3 regions of the Methylobacterium sp. D53M genome follow, and region 1 is predicted to be linked to each of the others. Evidence: predicted binding sites of a transcription regulator. Region 1 holds the regulator's gene; each other region holds the start of a gene.
What was found. Region 1 encodes LexA, which represses DNA repair genes until DNA is damaged. Its sites were predicted from a motif close to TGTTCNNNNTGTGTTCNG; they were not measured.

Region 1 (5,236 bases):
GAGCTCCTCGGCGGTGGCGTAGCAGTGATAGGCGCGGCCCGCGGCCAGCAGCTCCTCGGCGACCGCGCGATGGCGCTCGGCGCGGGCGAACTGGAAGACCACGTCGCCGTCCCAGTCGAGGCCGAGCCAGGAGAGGCCGTCGAGGATCGCGTCGATCGCCCCCTTGGTGGAGCGCTCGCGGTCGGTGTCCTCGATGCGCAGCAGCATCTTGCCGCCGGTGTGGCGGGCGTAGAGCCAGTTGAACAAGGCCGTGCGGGCCCCGCCGATATGCAGGTAACCCGTGGGCGAGGGGGCGAAGCGCGTGACGACGGCTGAGGACATCGGTCCGGTATGTTCCGGGGCTGGTCGCGGACGGGGCGCGACGGACGGCGAAGGGGCGGCGGAGCGGCGAGGGGCTCGACAGGGCGCCCGTAGCACGAAGAACCCGCTGTAGCACGGGCCGGCGGATGCGTTAAGAATCGCCCGCAGAATCGCCCGGCCCCGACGACAGGTCGCGCGGAGCGGGGCGGCGGCGATGCGGCGGATCGGCGCGAGGCGGGCGGACGGCGCGGTCGCGCTGATCGGCCCGCGCGCCCGAGCCCTTCCCGCCGCCCTCTTGGCCGCCCTCCTGGCCGCCCTCCCGGCGCTCCGCGACTGGGTCGTCGCCGGCCTCGCCCGCGAGGCCGAGCAGCGCCGGCTGTTCCCCTGGCTGGCGGTGGCCTTCGGCGGCGGGATCCTGGTCTACTTCGCGGCGGCCGACGGCGCGCCGAGCCTCGCCGCCCCCCTGATCGCGGCCGGCCTCGCGCTGGCGCCGGTCCCCGTCCTCGGCGCGCGGCCGGCGGCCCTGGCGGCGGCGCTCGCGGTGGCGGCCGCGTTCCTCGGCTTCGCGGCGGCGACCTGGCGGGTCTCGCAGGTCGCCGCACCGATCCTCACCCGCACCACGATCGGCCCGCTCGTCGGAACGGTCGAGGCCCTGGACGAGCGCGAGGTCGGCGCCCGGCTGGTGATCCGGGTGGAGAGCTTCGCCGGCCTCGCGCCGGAGGCGCGGCCCGCCCGGGTCCGGGTCTCGTTCCGGAAGACGCCGATTCCGCGTCCCGGGGACGGCGTCGCCGCCACGGCCCGGCTGCTGCCGCCCCCGGAGGCGGCCCGGCCCGGCGGCTACGACTTCGCCCGGGACGCCTATTTCCAGGGGATCGGCGCGGTGGGCTCGCTGATCGGCACCGTCACCGTCCGGGAACCGTCCGGGCCGCCGCCGCTGGGCCTGCGGCTCGCCGCTGCGCTCGACGCGGCGCGCAACGGGCTCACGCGCCGGATCGCAGAGGCCGCCGGCGGCCAGGCGGGCGCGGTGGCGGCGGCCCTGGTGACGGGCAAGCGCGGCCTCATCGGGCCGGCCACCAACGACGCGCTCCGCGCCGCCGGCATCTACCACGTGGTGTCGATCTCGGGCCTCCACATGGTGCTGGCCGCCGGCGTGGTGTTCTGGCTGGTGCGGGCGCTCCTCGCCGCGGTGCCGCTCTGCGCGCTCCTCTGGCCGATCAAGAAGATCGCGGCCGGCTTCGCCATGGTCGGCGTCACCGCCTACTGCGCCTTCTCGGGCTGGGACATCGCGGCCGAGCGCTCGCTGATCATGACCCTGATCATGCTGGGCGCGATCCTGGTGGACCGGCCGGCCCTGTCGATGCGCAACCTCGCCCTCGCGGCGCTGATCGCGCTCGCCCGGGAGCCGGAGGGCCTGCTCGGCCCGAGCTTCCAGATGTCCTTCGGCGCCGTGGCCGGGCTGATCGCCTGCGCGCGGCTGATCGACGGGCGGCTGCTCGTGCGCCCGGGGGCCGGGCGGATCGGGCGGCTCGTCGGGACCGGCCTGTCGGCGATCACCGGGACCCTGGCCACGACCCTGGTGGCGCAGGTCGCGACGGCCCCCTTCGCCACCTACCACTTCCAGACGGTCCAGCCCTTCGGCCTCGTCGGCAACGCCCTGACCCTGCCGCTCGTCTCCCTGGCGGTGATGCCCGCCGCGGTGATCGGCTGCCTCGCCTATCCCTTCGCCCTCGACCGGCCGGTCTGGTGGCTGATGGGGCAGGCGGTGGCCGGGATGCTGGCGATCTCGGACTGGATCGCCGGGTTCGAACGGGCGGTCCTGGTGCTGCCGGCCTTCGGCGCCGGGGCGCTCGCCCTGCTGACCGCCGGCCTGCTGCTGGGGACGCTGCCGGCCTCGCGCCTGCGCTGGCTCGCCGTGCCGCCGGTCCTGCTCGGGCTCGTCCTCGCGGCCCGGCCCGACCACTACGACCTCTACGTCGACCGGCAGGGCGCGGGGGCCGCGGTGCGGGGCCCGGACGGGCGGCTTGCGGCCCTCGGCAGACCCTCGGGCTTCGTCCTCGAGCAGTGGCTGAAGGCGGACGGCGACGGGCGGCGGCCCGCGGCGCTGATCGTCCGGTCGGGCAGCGGGCGCTGCGACCGGCTCGGCTGCACCGCCCGGCTGCCGGACGGGCGGGCGGTCGCCCTGGTCCGGGACCGGCGGGCCTTCCCGGAGGATTGCGCCCGCGCCGCGGTGCTGATCACGGGCCTCGCGGCGCCGCCCACCTGCACGGGGCCGCTGGTGATCGACCGGCGCGTCCTCGCCGCCCGCGGGGCCGTGGCCCTCCGGACCGACGGCGACGGCTTCGCCGCGCGCTACGCCCGGGACGACGGCCGCGCCGTGCCCTGGCGGCCGGCCGCCGGGCGCGGGCCGGGACCGCCGCGGCCGGTCACCGCGGAGCCGGGCGACCGCCCCGCGGAGGACGGGGTCGCCGCGACGCCGGAGGCCGACGCCGCGCCGGGCGGAGACCTCGCCCCCGACGACGCGCCGGCCGAGCCGCTTCAGTAGCGGCGGACGAGGCTCACGAGGCGGCCCTGGATCCGGACCCGGTCGGGCCCGAGCACGCGGGTCTCGTAGGCCGGGTTGGCGGCCTCGAGGGCGATCGACGAGCCGCGGCGGCGCAGGCGCTTGAGCGTCGCCTCCTCGTCGTCGATCAGCGCCACGATGATGTCGCCGGTATTGGCCGTCTCCTGCTTGCGGATGACCACGAGGTCGCCGTCCAGGATGCCCGCCTCGACCATCGAGTCGCCGCGCACCTCGAGGGCGTAGTGCTCGCCGCCGGCCACGAAGTCCGGCGACAGGGTGATGGCGTGGCTCTGGTTCTGGATCGCCGAGACGGGCGTACCGGCCGCGATCCGGCCCATGACCGGGATCGAGATGGCGCGGCCGGACTCGTCGATCATCCGCGTGCTCGCCGGGGCCGGCGGCTGCTTGGACTTACCGCCCTCGACCACGCTCGGCGTGAAGCGGCGCGGCTCGGCGGGGGCCTGAGTCGCCGGAGCGGCCTGGGTCAGGCTCTCGGGGATCCGGATCACCTCGATGGCGCGCGCCCGATTCGGGAGGCGCCGGAGGAAGCCGCGCTCCTCGAGCGCCGTGATCAGCCGGTGGATGCCGGATTTCGACTTGAGATCGAGGGCATCCTTCATCTCGTCGAACGACGGCGGGACACCGCATTCCTGCATCCGGCTCTGGATGAATCGCAGGAGGTCCAGCTGCTTGCGCGTGAGCATCGACGGGGGACTCGCGGCTTGGCGGACCGCCACGTGACGGTCTCCGAAACAAATCACGAACAGGTTAAACGTTCCGCAAGTGTTCCGCAAGAGCGGCACCGCTCGGCCCGGCGCTCCGCGGCGCGCCCGCGGGAGAAGGTCGAGAAACGCATTGACGGCGCAAGCGGAGCCGTTTCAATGCATCGCGGCGCCCCGCCGGGAAGGCGGCGGATCCGGGGCGCGGGCTGGGACCCTCTTGGAATGACGAGGATGCGACGACCCGCAGCTCTGCTGCCCCTCGGCCTCGCCGCCCTCGGCCTCGCCGGCTGCACCACCGGCTTCTCCTACATCTCGCGGAACTACGTGGCGCTCACTCCCCAGGTCGTCACGATCGGCTGCAAGGAGCCCTACGAGGTCTACGACAACCGGCAGCTGCGCCGGATGCTGATCGTGTCCAACGCCCTGCGCGAGTATACCGGCTGCAACCTGAGCGAGGTCCGGATCGATCCGGAGCCGGGCGCCACCCGGGTGAAGCGCTTCCGCACCGCCGCCCGGGCCTATCTCGACGAGACCGTGCGCGAGGATTGCCGGATCACCGGCGAGACCGTGTTCGATCCGCTGAAGACCGAGTTCGCCTACGCCTGCGACGCGCCGATCGAGAAGCGCGGCACCGTGGTCCCCCGCCTGCCGGGCCGCAATCCGGGCCTCGGCGTGCGCTGACCGGCCGGCGGCGCGTCCTCAGGCGCCCGGCTTCGGGAAAGTCCGCTCCGCGGCGTCGCCGGCGGCGGCCAGCAGGGCGCGGGCGAAGGCCCGGGCCTCCGTCCGGTCGAGCACGATCGCGGCGGTGACCGGCGCACCGCCGAGGTCGGCGAGGGCGAGTTCCAGGCGCACCCCGTCGGGCACGGCGCTCGCCTGAAGGCTCCAGCCGGAGCCCCGGTCCGTGCTCTCCGCCATCGTGTTCCTCCCGCATGCCCGGCACGGCGCCGCGCGCCCACCGGAACGGCCAGGCCCGGGACCGCTCCCGGAGCCGCGCTCCGGTCTTCCCTGCCTCGCCTGTCCGCGTTCCTCAAGGCCACAGGCCGCGCAGGGGTGGAGATGCGCGCCGTCGCGGATGCCGGCGGCCGCATCGCGGCGGCACGGGGCGGCACGGGGCGGCACGGGGCTGCGCCCGCGCCGCGGCGCGGGCGAGGGCAGGGGCGGCCGGGATGGGGGCCGGCTTCGGGGCGATTGACGCGAGGCCGCCGATGATGTCTCCCGCGGGCTCCGATCAGGTGGAGTTCGAACATGCAAGAGATCTGGTTCCGCACGGGCGAGGCCACGGTGCTGGCGGCCGAGGGCCAGTACACCGACGCCATGCCGGAGGTGCTGATCGGCTCGGTGCGCGGCCCGGTCGGTCAGGCCTTCGCGTCGATGATGGGGCAGGTCCAGGGCCACACGCGGATGTTCGTGGTGCGCGACCTCAACCAGCTCGTGCGCCCGGCCACGATGATGACCACCAAGGTCACGATCCACACGGCCGAGTATGCCGAGCTCCTCGGCGGCGTGGTCCAGGCCGCCACCGGCGACGCGATCGTGGACTGCATCATCGAGGGCATCCTGCCGAAGGACGGGCTCGACGAGCTGTGCATGATCATCATGATCTGGCTCGATCAGCGATGCGCCGAGGACGACAACCTCGACCAGAAGGACCTCT
Region 2 (5,236 bases), on a different contig from region 1:
GCTCTTCCTCCAGGCCCGCCCGGCCGCTCTCGTCGAGCGCCCGCTGGTTCGGGAACAGGCCGTCCTCCCAGCCGGGGAGGAACACGGTGTCGAACTCGAGCCCCTTGGCGGCGTGGAGCGTCATCAGCGAGACCCGCTCGGCGCCCTCCGCCTCCGAGGCCTCCATCACCAGGGAGACGTGCTCCAGGAAGGCCGCGAGGTCGGGGAACTCCTCCATGGAGCGGACGAATTCCTTCAGGTTCTCCAGCCGGCCGGCGGCGTCGGCGGAGCGGTCCTTCTGCCACATCTCGGTGTAGCCGGACTCCTCCAGGATGGTCTGCGCGACCTCGCTGTGCGGCTGCGTCTCCGCGAGCCGCGCCCATCGCGAGAAACTCTCGGTCAGCGCCCGCAGGGTCGAGCGGACCCGGGGCTTCAGCTCGTCGGTCTCGCACAGGCGCGCGGCGGCGATGCGCAGAGGCAGCCGGTTGGCGCGGCCGTAGGTGTGGAGCTGCTGCAGGGTGGCGTCGCCCAGGCCGCGCTTGGGCGTGTTCACGATCCGCTCGAAGGCGAGGTCGTCGCTGACGTTCACGGTGGCGCGCAGGTAGGCCAGCGCGTCGCGGATCTCGGCGCGCTCGTAGAAGCGCGGGCCGCCGATGACCCGGTAGGGCAGCCCGAGCTGGACGAACCGGTCCTCGATCTCGCGCATCTGCGCCGAGATCCGCACCAGCACGGCGATCTCCGACAGGGGATGCTGCTTCGACTGGAGGGACTCGATCGATTCGGCGAGCATCCGCGCCTCCTCTTCCGAATCCCACGCGCCCGTCACGGTGACGCGCTCGCCCGGCTCGTCGTCGGTGCGCAGGGTCTTGCCGAGGCGGCTCTCGTTCCTTGCGATCAGCCCGGAGGCGGCGGCCAGGATGTGGCCCGTGGAGCGGTAGTTGCGCTCCAGCCGCACCACCACCGCGCCCGGGAAGTCGTGCTCGAAGCGCAGGATGTTGTCGACCTCGGCGCCCCGCCAGCCGTAGATCGACTGGTCGTCGTCGCCGACGCAGGCGATGTTCTTCCGGGACTGCGCCAGCAGGCGCAGCCACAGGTACTGGGCGACGTTGGTGTCCTGGTACTCGTCGACCAGGATGTAGCGGAACCGGTCCTGGTAATTGGCCAGGACGTCGGGGTTCTCCCGCCAGAGCTTGAGGCAGAGCAGCAGGAGATCGCCGAAATCGACGGCGTTCAGGGTCGCGAGCCGGGCCTGGTAGGCGGTGTAGAGGGCGCCGCCCTTGCCGAACGCGAAGGCCGAGGCCTCGCCCGGGGGCACCTGCTCGGGGCCGAGGCCGCGGTTCTTCCAGCCGTCGATGGCGTGGGACAGGGCGCGGGCCGGCCAGCGCTTCTCGTCGACGTTCTGGTCGGCGATGACCTGCTTCATCAGCCGGAGCTGGTCGTCGGTGCCGAGGATGGTGAAGTCGGATTTCAGCCCGACCAGCTCGGCGTGGCGGCGCAGGATCTTGGTGCCGATGGCGTGGAAGGTGCCGAGCCACGGCATGCCCTCGCCGGCCGGCCCGATCAGCGCGCCGATCCGGTGCTTCATCTCCCGGGCGGCCTTGTTGGTGAAGGTCACCGCCAGGATGTCGAAGGGGCGGGCCCGGTTGGTGGCGATCAGGTGGGCGATGCGGGTGGTCAGCACCCGGGTCTTGCCGGTGCCGGCCCCGGCCAGCACCAGGACCGGGCCCTCCGTGGTCTCGACGGCGCGGCGCTGCTCGGGGTTGAGGCCCTCGAGGTAGGCGGCCGCGTCGCGCCGGAGGGCACCCATGGCGCGGGCAGCGATGGACGTGGCGGGCGCGCCGTCCCCGGCGGGTTGCGGATGCGGGCGGTTCTGCATCCCGCTTCCCTGGACCAAATCGCGAACGGCGTCGAGGCCGTTCGCGCCGCGGCGGGGGCGCGGAGCCATGAAGCGCGGCTGTCCGCGCCGGGGTGATCCGCGTCCTCCGGGCGCGTCGCGCTCCGCGGCCGGCCGCGCGATCCGGAGGCCGCGGGCCCGGGATGCCCGAGGAACCTCGCGCGTGCCCCGACCGCCGCTCGGGACCGTGGCATCGCCGCTGGCGCCCCCGGCGGCTTATCGTGCTATGGCCGTGGCGACTGACTCGCGGGGGCACGCGGGGCACGGCGGCCCGGTGAGGTCGCGGCCTCGCGCAGAGATGGTGCGGAACGGGACCATTGCGTGATCTTCTGACCGCGCTGGCGTGCGCCGTCATCCTGGTTCTCGTGGCGGCGCTCGCGGTCCCGCCCTTCGTCGACTGGCAGGCCCATCGCGGGCTCGTCGAGCGGGCGCTCGCCCGGTCCCTGGGCGTTCCGGTCCGGACCGACGGCCGGATCGAGGTCCGCCTGCTGCCGTCGCCGCGGCTGCGCGTGGACCGCCTCCACCTCGGCGCCGATCCGGACCGCCCGAGCCTGGATGCCCGGTTCGTCAAGGCCGAGATCGCCCTCGCGCCGCTCCTCAAGGGCGAGTTCCGCTTCACCGAGACCCGGATCGGCCGGGCCGAGATCAAGCTCCCGGTCGCCGGCCCGGACACGCTGAAGCTGCCGCCCGATTTCGGCGGGGCCCTGCGCGACCGCGACCTCGCCATCGAGAACCTGCACATCCAGCAGTTCCTCGTCACCACGCAGGTCCCCGCCACCGGGCGGACCGACCAGCTCTACGTCCAGGACCTGCGCCTGCAGGCGCCGGCCCTGGTCGGGCCCTGGCGGATCGAGGGGACGAGCGGCGGCGTCCCGTTCCGGGCGGTCAGCGGCACGCCGGGACCGGACGGGCGCCTCGCCGCCAAGATCTCCGGCGGCGGCGACGCGACGCCGCGCTTCGAGGCGGACGCGCGGTTCGGCCTCGTCCCCGCCGAATCCGGCGGCGCCCAGGTCGAGGCCGAGGGCTCCGCCCGCCTCGTCGTCGGGCCGCCGACCCAGGCGGCCGGCGCCTACCTGCCGTTCTCGCTGGCCGGCACCTTCAAGGCCCGGGGCACGCAGGTGCGCTTCGAGGCCGTCGACCTCGCCGTCGACCCCGGCGGCCGGGCCCTGCGGCTCGGCGGCACCGGCCGGCTCGACCTGCGCCAGTGGCGCGCCGGCCTGACCCTGGACGCCCGCCGCCTCGACTTCGACGCCTTCCTGGCCTCGGCGGAGGGGCAGAACCTGATCGCCCGGGGCCTGCCGCGCTCGGCCGGCAGCCTGCCGGCCATGCTCGACCTCGACCTCACGGTGGGCAGCGCCGTGCTGGGCGGCGAGGAGTGGTCGAACCTCGCCATCACCGGCACCCTGGAGCGGGCCGGCGGCCTGCTGCTGCGCCGCTTCGCGGTGACCGGGCCGGCCGAGTCCACCGTCACGGCGAGCGGGCAGGTCGAGACGGCGCCGCTGCGCTTCTCCGGCCCGGTGGCGCTCGCCGCCCCCGACTCGGAGGCGCTCGGCCGCTACCTGCGCCGCCTGGGCGCCGAGGGGCCGCTCGTCGCGCTCCTCGACGGGCGGAAGATCGAGGCCGCCGCCGACCTTTCGGCCGCCGGGACCGGCCTGTCCCTGCGCAACATGCGCCTCGGCCTCGGGCCGGCGCGGATCACCGGGAACGCCCGCTACACCGCCGCCGAGGGCACCGAGCGCGGGCGGTTCGAGGCCCAGATCCGCGCCACCGGCCTCGACATCGCCGGCCTGCCGCCCCTCGGGACGACCCTCGGCACCCTGCGCGACACCGACCTCGCCCTGACGCTCGAAGCGAAGGACGTCCGGTTCGGCACCGCGGGCTCCGGCACCGGCACGATCGCTGCGCGGATCCAGTCGGACGGCGCCGGCCTGACGGTCGACAGCCTCGACGTCGCCGACCTCGCCGGCGCCAGCGCCCGGCTGTCTGGGCAGATCGGCGCGGACGGGACCGGCCGCGTCTCCGGGCGCCTCAAGGCGCCGGCGGCGGCGCCGCTGCTCGGCCTGCTCGAGCGGGTCTGGGTGGGTGAGATCCGCCTGCTGCCCGCCTTCCTGCGGGACGCGCCCCTCGACCTCGCCGTCACCCTCGACCGGGAGGGCGGCGCGGCCGCGGCCCTGCGGACCCAGACCCGGGGCAGCGCCGGCGGTGGCACCCTCGACCTGACGCTCGCGAGCCGCGGCACGCGGATCGAGGGCGGCACCGCCACCCTCACGGCGCCGCGGGCGGGGGCGTGGTTCGGCCGCGCCGACCTCGCCGGCCTGCAGCAACCTGCCGAGCTGCGCCTGACAGCCGAGCGGCCGGAGGGCCAGACCCTCGCCCTGACGGCGAACGGCACGGTCGCGGGCCTGCGCCTCGCCACGGGCCGCCCGATTCTGGTCGGTCCCGACTTCGTCCCCACCGGCGGCACGCTCCGCGCCGAGACGGCCGATCTGGCGCCCTTCCTGACGCTGGCCGGCGCCGCGACCCTGGCACCGGGGGCGTGGCCGGCTGACCTCACCGTCACGCTGTCGCGGCAGCAGGGCGAGGCCGCCGCCGCGCTCGCCGGCACGGTCGCGGGCGCGGGGGTGAACGGGACGCTGCTGCGGTCGGCGGGCGGTGCCCTGCACGGCCGCCTCGCCCTCGACCGGCTGTCGATCCCGCAGCTCGCGGCCGCCCTGGTGATTCCGCCGGGGGCGAACGGCGCGTTCGGCTCGCCGGCCGCTCATCCGGCCCTGTCCCTCGACGCCCGCGTCGCCAGCCTGGATCTTGGCCGCGGCCTCGTCGCCACCGACGCGACCGCTGCCCTCGGCCTCGCCGACGCGGGCCTGACCCTGCGCGACCTGACCGGCAAGCTCGCCGGCGGCCGCCTCGCGGGCTCGGTGACGATCGCCCGGCTCGGGGCCGGCGCCTCGGTCTCGGGCTCGGGCAGCCTCGACGGCGCGGCGCTCCCCACCCTGGCCGGCGGCCCGTTCGGCGGCCGCCTGAACGCCGACCTGCGCTTCGCCGCCACGGCCGAGACCCTGCCGGGCCTCGCCGACAGCCTCTCGGGCAGCGGCGCGCTCACCCTGACGGACCTGAGCCTGCCCGCGGCCGATCCCGCGGCGCTCGGCCGCGCTCTCGCCCGCGCGGCCGAGATGGACGACCCGCTCCGCGAGGGCCGGCTCCAGGCGCTCGTCACCGAGGAGTTCGCCCGGGGCGGCGCGCAGGCGCGCGGATCCGCCCGGGCCGCCGCCACGATCATGGAGGGCGTGCTGCGGGCCGGGCCGTTCGACCTCGATCTCGGGCCGGCCCGCTGGGTCGGCACCGTCGGCTACGACCTGCGCGCCG
Region 3 (5,236 bases), on a different contig from region 1:
GACTTCAACAACGTCCTGCAGGCGATCATCGGCTACTCGGACCTGCTGCTCGCGAGCCACCGGCCGACCGACCCGGCCTTCCAGGACATCATGCAGATCAAGCAGAACGCCAACCGGGCGGCGGGCCTCGTCCGCCAGCTCCTGGCGTTCTCCCGCCGGCAGACGCTGCGCCCGGAGGTGATGAATGTCGGGGAGGCGCTCTCCGAGCTGACCCTCCTCCTCAAGCGGCTCCTCGGCGAGCGCGTCGCGCTGGAGCTGAAGCACGGCCGCGAGGTCTGGCCCGTGAAGGCCGACGTCAACCAGTTCGAGCAGGTGATCGTCAATCTCGCGGTCAACGCCCGCGACGCCATGCCGGAGGGCGGCAAGCTGATGATCCGTACCGAGAACGTCTCCGATCCGGGGGCGGCCGCCGGTGCGGAGGGGCGCGGCGGGGCGCCGGCGGGCGACCACGTGCTGATCGAGGTGCGCGACACCGGCCAGGGCATCCCGCCCGAGCTGATGGAGAAGATCTTCGAGCCGTTCTTCACCACCAAGGAGATCGGCAAGGGCACCGGCCTCGGGCTCTCGACGGTGTTCGGCATCGTCAAGCAGTCCGGCGGCACCATCGACGTCCAGTCGAAGGTCGGGGAGGGCACGGCCTTCCGCATCTACCTGCCGCGTCACGTGCCCGTGGCGGAGCCCGAGGAGGTGCCGGTCGCGGCGGCCGAGCCGGCACTGCCGCGCGCGGAGCCGCTCGCGCCGGCTTCCACCACCGCCCATCCCGATTCCGGGTCGGACGCCAAGCCGGTCACCGCGCCGGCCGCGGGCGGCGACGCCGCTGTGCCGAAGGGGGAGACGCCGCCCGCCAAGGTCGACAAGCCGGCGCCGCGCAAGCCCGCCGCCGATCATACGGGGCAGGGGACCATCCTGCTCGTCGAGGACGAGGACCCGGTGCGGGCGGTCAACAGCCGGGCGCTCTCGGCCCGCGGCTACACGGTGCTGGAGGCGGCCTCGGGCCTCGAGGCCCTGGCGATCGTCCGCGAGGGCGCGCAGACCATCGATCTCGTCGTCTCCGACGTGGTCATGCCCGAGATGGACGGCCCGACGCTCCTGCGGGAGGTGCGCAAGCATCAGCCCGACCTGAAGGTGATCTTCGTGTCCGGCTACGCCGAGGACGCGTTCCGCAAGAACCTGCCCGAGGGCGAGACCTTCAACTTCCTGCCCAAGCCCTTCAGCCTGAAGCAGCTCGTCGAGACCGTGAAGAAGACGATGGCGGACTGACCGGCCCGCCGCGTCCGGTCACCGTCGCTCAACGAAGAGCGGCCCCGGAGAGACTCCGGGGCCGCGCATCTTCGAACGTCGCCAGGTCCGCCGCGCGCCGTCGCCGGCCCGCGGCGGCGCGGCCTAGGCCTCGCCCTCGTCGAGATCGTCCGCCGTCGGCGCGGCGTTCTCAAGGATCTTCTCGGCGACCAGACCGGAATTCTGCCGGATCGAGCCCTCGATCTCGGCCGCGATCTTCGGGTTGTCGCGCAGGAAGCCCTTCGAGTTCTCGCGGCCCTGGCCGAGGCGCTGGCTGTTGTACGAGAACCAGGCGCCCGACTTCTCGACGATCCCGGCCTTCACGCCGAGGTCGATCAGCTCGCCGACCTTCGACACGCCCTCGCCGAACATGATGTCGAACTCGACCTGCTTGAAGGGCGGCGCGACCTTGTTCTTCACCACCTTGACGCGAACCTGATTGCCGATCGCCTCGTCGCGGTCCTTGAGCGTCGAGATGCGGCGGATATCGAGGCGCACCGAGGCGTAGAACTTCAGGGCGTTGCCGCCCGTGGTCGTCTCGGGGCTGCCGTACATGACGCCGATCTTCATCCGGATCTGGTTGATGAAGATGACCATGCAGTTCGAGCGCGAGATCGAGCCGGTCAGCTTGCGCAGGGCCTGGCTCATCAGGCGGGCCTGGAGGCCCGGCTGGCTCTCGCCCATCTCGCCCTCGATCTCGGCCCGCGGGGTCAGCGCGGCCACCGAATCGACCACCAGCACGTCGATGGCGCCCGAGCGCACCAGCGTGTCGGTGATCTCGAGCGCCTGCTCACCCGTGTCGGGCTGAGAGATCAGCAGGTCGTCGAGGTTCACGCCGAGCTTGCGGGCGTAGACCGGGTCGAGGGCGTGCTCGGCATCCACGAAGGCGCAGACGCCGCCCTTCTTCTGGGCCTCCGCGATCGTGTGGAGCGCCAGCGTCGTCTTGCCGGACGATTCGGGACCGTAGATCTCGATCACGCGGCCACGGGGAAGGCCGCCGACGCCCAGCGCGATGTCGAGGCCCAGCGAGCCGGTCGAGACGGTCTCGACCTCCTGGACCTTGTCGCTCTTGCCGAGCCGCATGATCGAGCCCTTGCCGAAGGCGCGCTCGATCTGAGACAGGGCGGCGTCGATCGCCTTGGACTTGTCCTTGTCCACCGGGGGCATGTCGACCACTTTCAATGCGGGCTGGGCCATCTGGCGGGCTCCTTATGAAGGGGTTGGACGCAGTTCACAACGCGCGTCGCCACCGCCTCCATGTACCCGTTTTGTTCTCCACCAGCAAGGCCGGAACGCGGTTTTGCTGCACGCAAGTCACGAAATCCCGGCTCGACACCCGGATGCCCCGCGACAGCAATCCAATCCGGTAATCGGCCGCCAGGCCCCGTACGAATGCCGACACAACCCGCCGGACGGGACGGCCGCCAGCCGCAATGGCGACGCCTCCCGCGGTCCCGCACCAGGCTCGGCCCGCCGGCGACCGGGACCCAACCGCCAGACATGCGGCCGAAAACGACGACGCCCGGCACGAATCCGGCTCTCGCGAGTCGAATTGCGTCCGGGCGTTCGTCGTACCGGTCGCCGGGCATCCCCGGGATGGTCACCCCAGAGGAGGCACCATCCCGCGACGCCGCGGGCGAGAGTCTGGCGGACGCGGAGACCGCAGCCGCCGGGATCCCGGGATCAGGCGGCCTCGCCGGCCTCGGCCTGGGCGGCCTCGCCCTCGACCAGCTTCCAGGTCTTGGTCTTGGAGAACGGACGGCACTCCTCGATGAACACCGTCTGCCCGACCTTGGCGACGTTGCCCTCGTCGTGCGCGTGGTAGTTCTTCGACCGCCGCACGGTCTTCTTCATCACCGGGTGCGTGAAGCGGCGCTCCACCTTCACCACGATGGTCTTCTCACCCTTGTCGCTGACGACGGTGCCCTGAAGGATGCGCTTCGGCATGGTTGTCTCCTAAAACCCGCCTCAGCCCTTGGCCTGCTGCAGCGTCTTGGAACGCTGCAGAGTCCGGACACGGGCGATGTCGCGACGGACCTCGCGGACGCGGGCGACGTTCTCGAGCTGGCCGGTGGCCCCCTGGAAGCGCAGGTTGAACTGCTCCTTCTTGAGGTTGATCAGCTCGTCATTCAGCTGATCCGGCGACAGCGCCTTCAGATCAGACAGTCTCTGGGTCGACTTCACGATATCCTCCGTTCAGTCGGCGATGCGCTGGACGACCCGCGTGCGGATCGGGAGCTTCGCGGCGCCGAGGCGGAGCGCCTCCTTGGCGATGTTCTCGGCAACGCCGTCGACCTCGAACATGATCCGGCCGGGATGGACCCGGGCCGCCCAGTAATCCGGGGCGCCCTTACCGGAGCCCATGCGGACCTCGGTCGGCTTCGACGACACCGGGACGTCCGGGAACACCCGGATCCAGACGCGGCCCTGGCGCTTCATCTCGCGGGTGATCGCGCGGCGGGCCGCCTCGATCTGGCGGGCGGTGACGCGCTCGGGCTCCACCGCCTTCAGGCCGAACTGGCCGAAGTTCAGCTCGAAGCCGCCCTTGGCCGCACCGTGGATGCGGCCCTTGAACTGCTTGCGGAAGCGGGTCTTTTTCGGTTGCAGCATGGCTTCCTACCTTACGCGTGCTCGCGCTCGCGGCGTCCGCGCTCGCGGCCGCCCTCGCCATCGCGCTCACGGCGTCCGCCAGAGCGGCCGCCCTCTTCCTGGGCCTTCTTGTCCTGGGCCATCGGGTCGTGCTCGAGGATCTCGCCCTTGAACACCCACACCTTGATGCCGCAGGTCCCGTAGGTCGTGAACGCCGTAGCGGTGCCGTAGTCGACGTCGGCGCGCAGCGTGTGCAGCGGGACGCGCCCCTCGCGGTACCATTCCTGGCGGGCGATCTCGGCGCCGCCGAGACGGCCCGAGCAGTTGATCCGGATGCCCTCGGCGCCCAGACGCATGGCCGACTGCACGGCCCGCTTCATGGCGCGCCGGAAGGCGACGCGGCGCTCGAGCTGCTGGGCGATCGAGTCGGCCACCAGGGTGGCGTCGATCTCGGGCTTGCGCACCTCGACGATGTTGATGGTCACGTCGGCCTTGGTCATCGTGCCGACGAGCTTGCGCAGCTTCTCGATGTCCGCGCCCTTCTTGCCGATCACCACGCCCGGACGGCCCGAGTGGATGGTGACCCGGCACTTCCGGTGCGGGCGCTCGATGACGATCTTGGAGACCGCCGCCTGCTTGAGCTGCTTCATGAGGGCGGCGCGGATCGCGACGTCCTCGTGCATGAGCTTCGCGTAGTCGCCCTTGTTGGCGAACCAGCGGGAATCCCAGGTCCGGTTGATGCCGAGCCGGAGACCGATCGGGTTGACTTTCTGACCCATCAGATCCTCCTCAAGCCGCTTCGGCTTGGCGGACTTCGCGAACCACGATGGTGAGGTTCGAGAAGGGCTTCAGGATGCGCGCGCCGCGGCCGCGGGCGCGGGCGTGGAAACGCTTGAGAACCAGCGCCTTGCCCACGAAGGCCTGGGACACGACGAGGTCGTCGACGTCCAGGTCGTGGTTGTTCTCGGCGTTGGCGATGGCGCTCTCGAGGCACTTCTTGACCTCGGTCGAGATCCGCTTGCGCGAGAACTGCAACTCGGCGAGCGCCGTGTCGACCTTCTTGCCGCGGATCATCTGCGCCACGAGGTTGAGCTTCTGCGGGCTGACGCGCAGCATGCGCGCGACGGCCTTCGCCTCGTTCTCGGGGAGCGCGCGGGGGGTGGCTTGCTTGCCCATCTCAGCGCCTCTTCGCCTTCTTGTCGGCCGCGTGGCCCGGGAAGGTGCGGGTCGGCGAGAACTCGCCGAACTTGTGCCCGACCATCTCCTCGGTGACGTAGACCGGGATGTGCTTCTGCCCGTTGTGCACACCGAAGGTGAGCCCGACGAACTGCGGGAGGATCGTGGAGCGGCGGCTCCAGATCTTGATGAC

Region 2: the regulator LexA is predicted to act here: its motif matches at 1,866-1,883, upstream of ACLBYG_RS04965 (ATP-dependent helicase).
Region 3: the regulator LexA is predicted to act here: its motif matches at 2,537-2,554, upstream of recA (recombinase RecA).

What each region holds. Positions count from the first base shown of each region.
Region 1 is NZ_JBKFAL010000003.1:274,819-280,054, forward strand. Features, by position in the region: gene gltX (glutamate--tRNA ligase) at 1-321, opposite strand, end outside; gene ACLBYG_RS08745 (ComEC/Rec2 family competence protein) at 515-2,842, shown strand; gene lexA (transcriptional repressor LexA) at 2,836-3,564, opposite strand; gene ACLBYG_RS08755 (hypothetical protein) at 3,814-4,263, shown strand; gene ACLBYG_RS08760 (hypothetical protein) at 4,282-4,497, opposite strand; gene fae (formaldehyde-activating enzyme) at 4,828-5,236, shown strand, end outside.
Region 2 is NZ_JBKFAL010000002.1:155,515-160,750, forward strand. Features, by position in the region: gene ACLBYG_RS04965 (ATP-dependent helicase) at 1-1,855, opposite strand, end outside; gene ACLBYG_RS04970 (AsmA protein) at 2,191-5,236, shown strand, end outside.
Region 3 is NZ_JBKFAL010000010.1:3,034-8,269, reverse strand. Features, by position in the region: gene ACLBYG_RS15735 (hybrid sensor histidine kinase/response regulator) at 1-1,260, shown strand, start outside; gene recA (recombinase RecA) at 1,384-2,445, opposite strand; gene rpsQ (30S ribosomal protein S17) at 2,962-3,225, opposite strand; gene rpmC (50S ribosomal protein L29) at 3,247-3,462, opposite strand; gene rplP (50S ribosomal protein L16) at 3,475-3,888, opposite strand; gene rpsC (30S ribosomal protein S3) at 3,900-4,646, opposite strand; gene rplV (50S ribosomal protein L22) at 4,657-5,043, opposite strand; gene rpsS (30S ribosomal protein S19) at 5,045-5,236, opposite strand, start outside.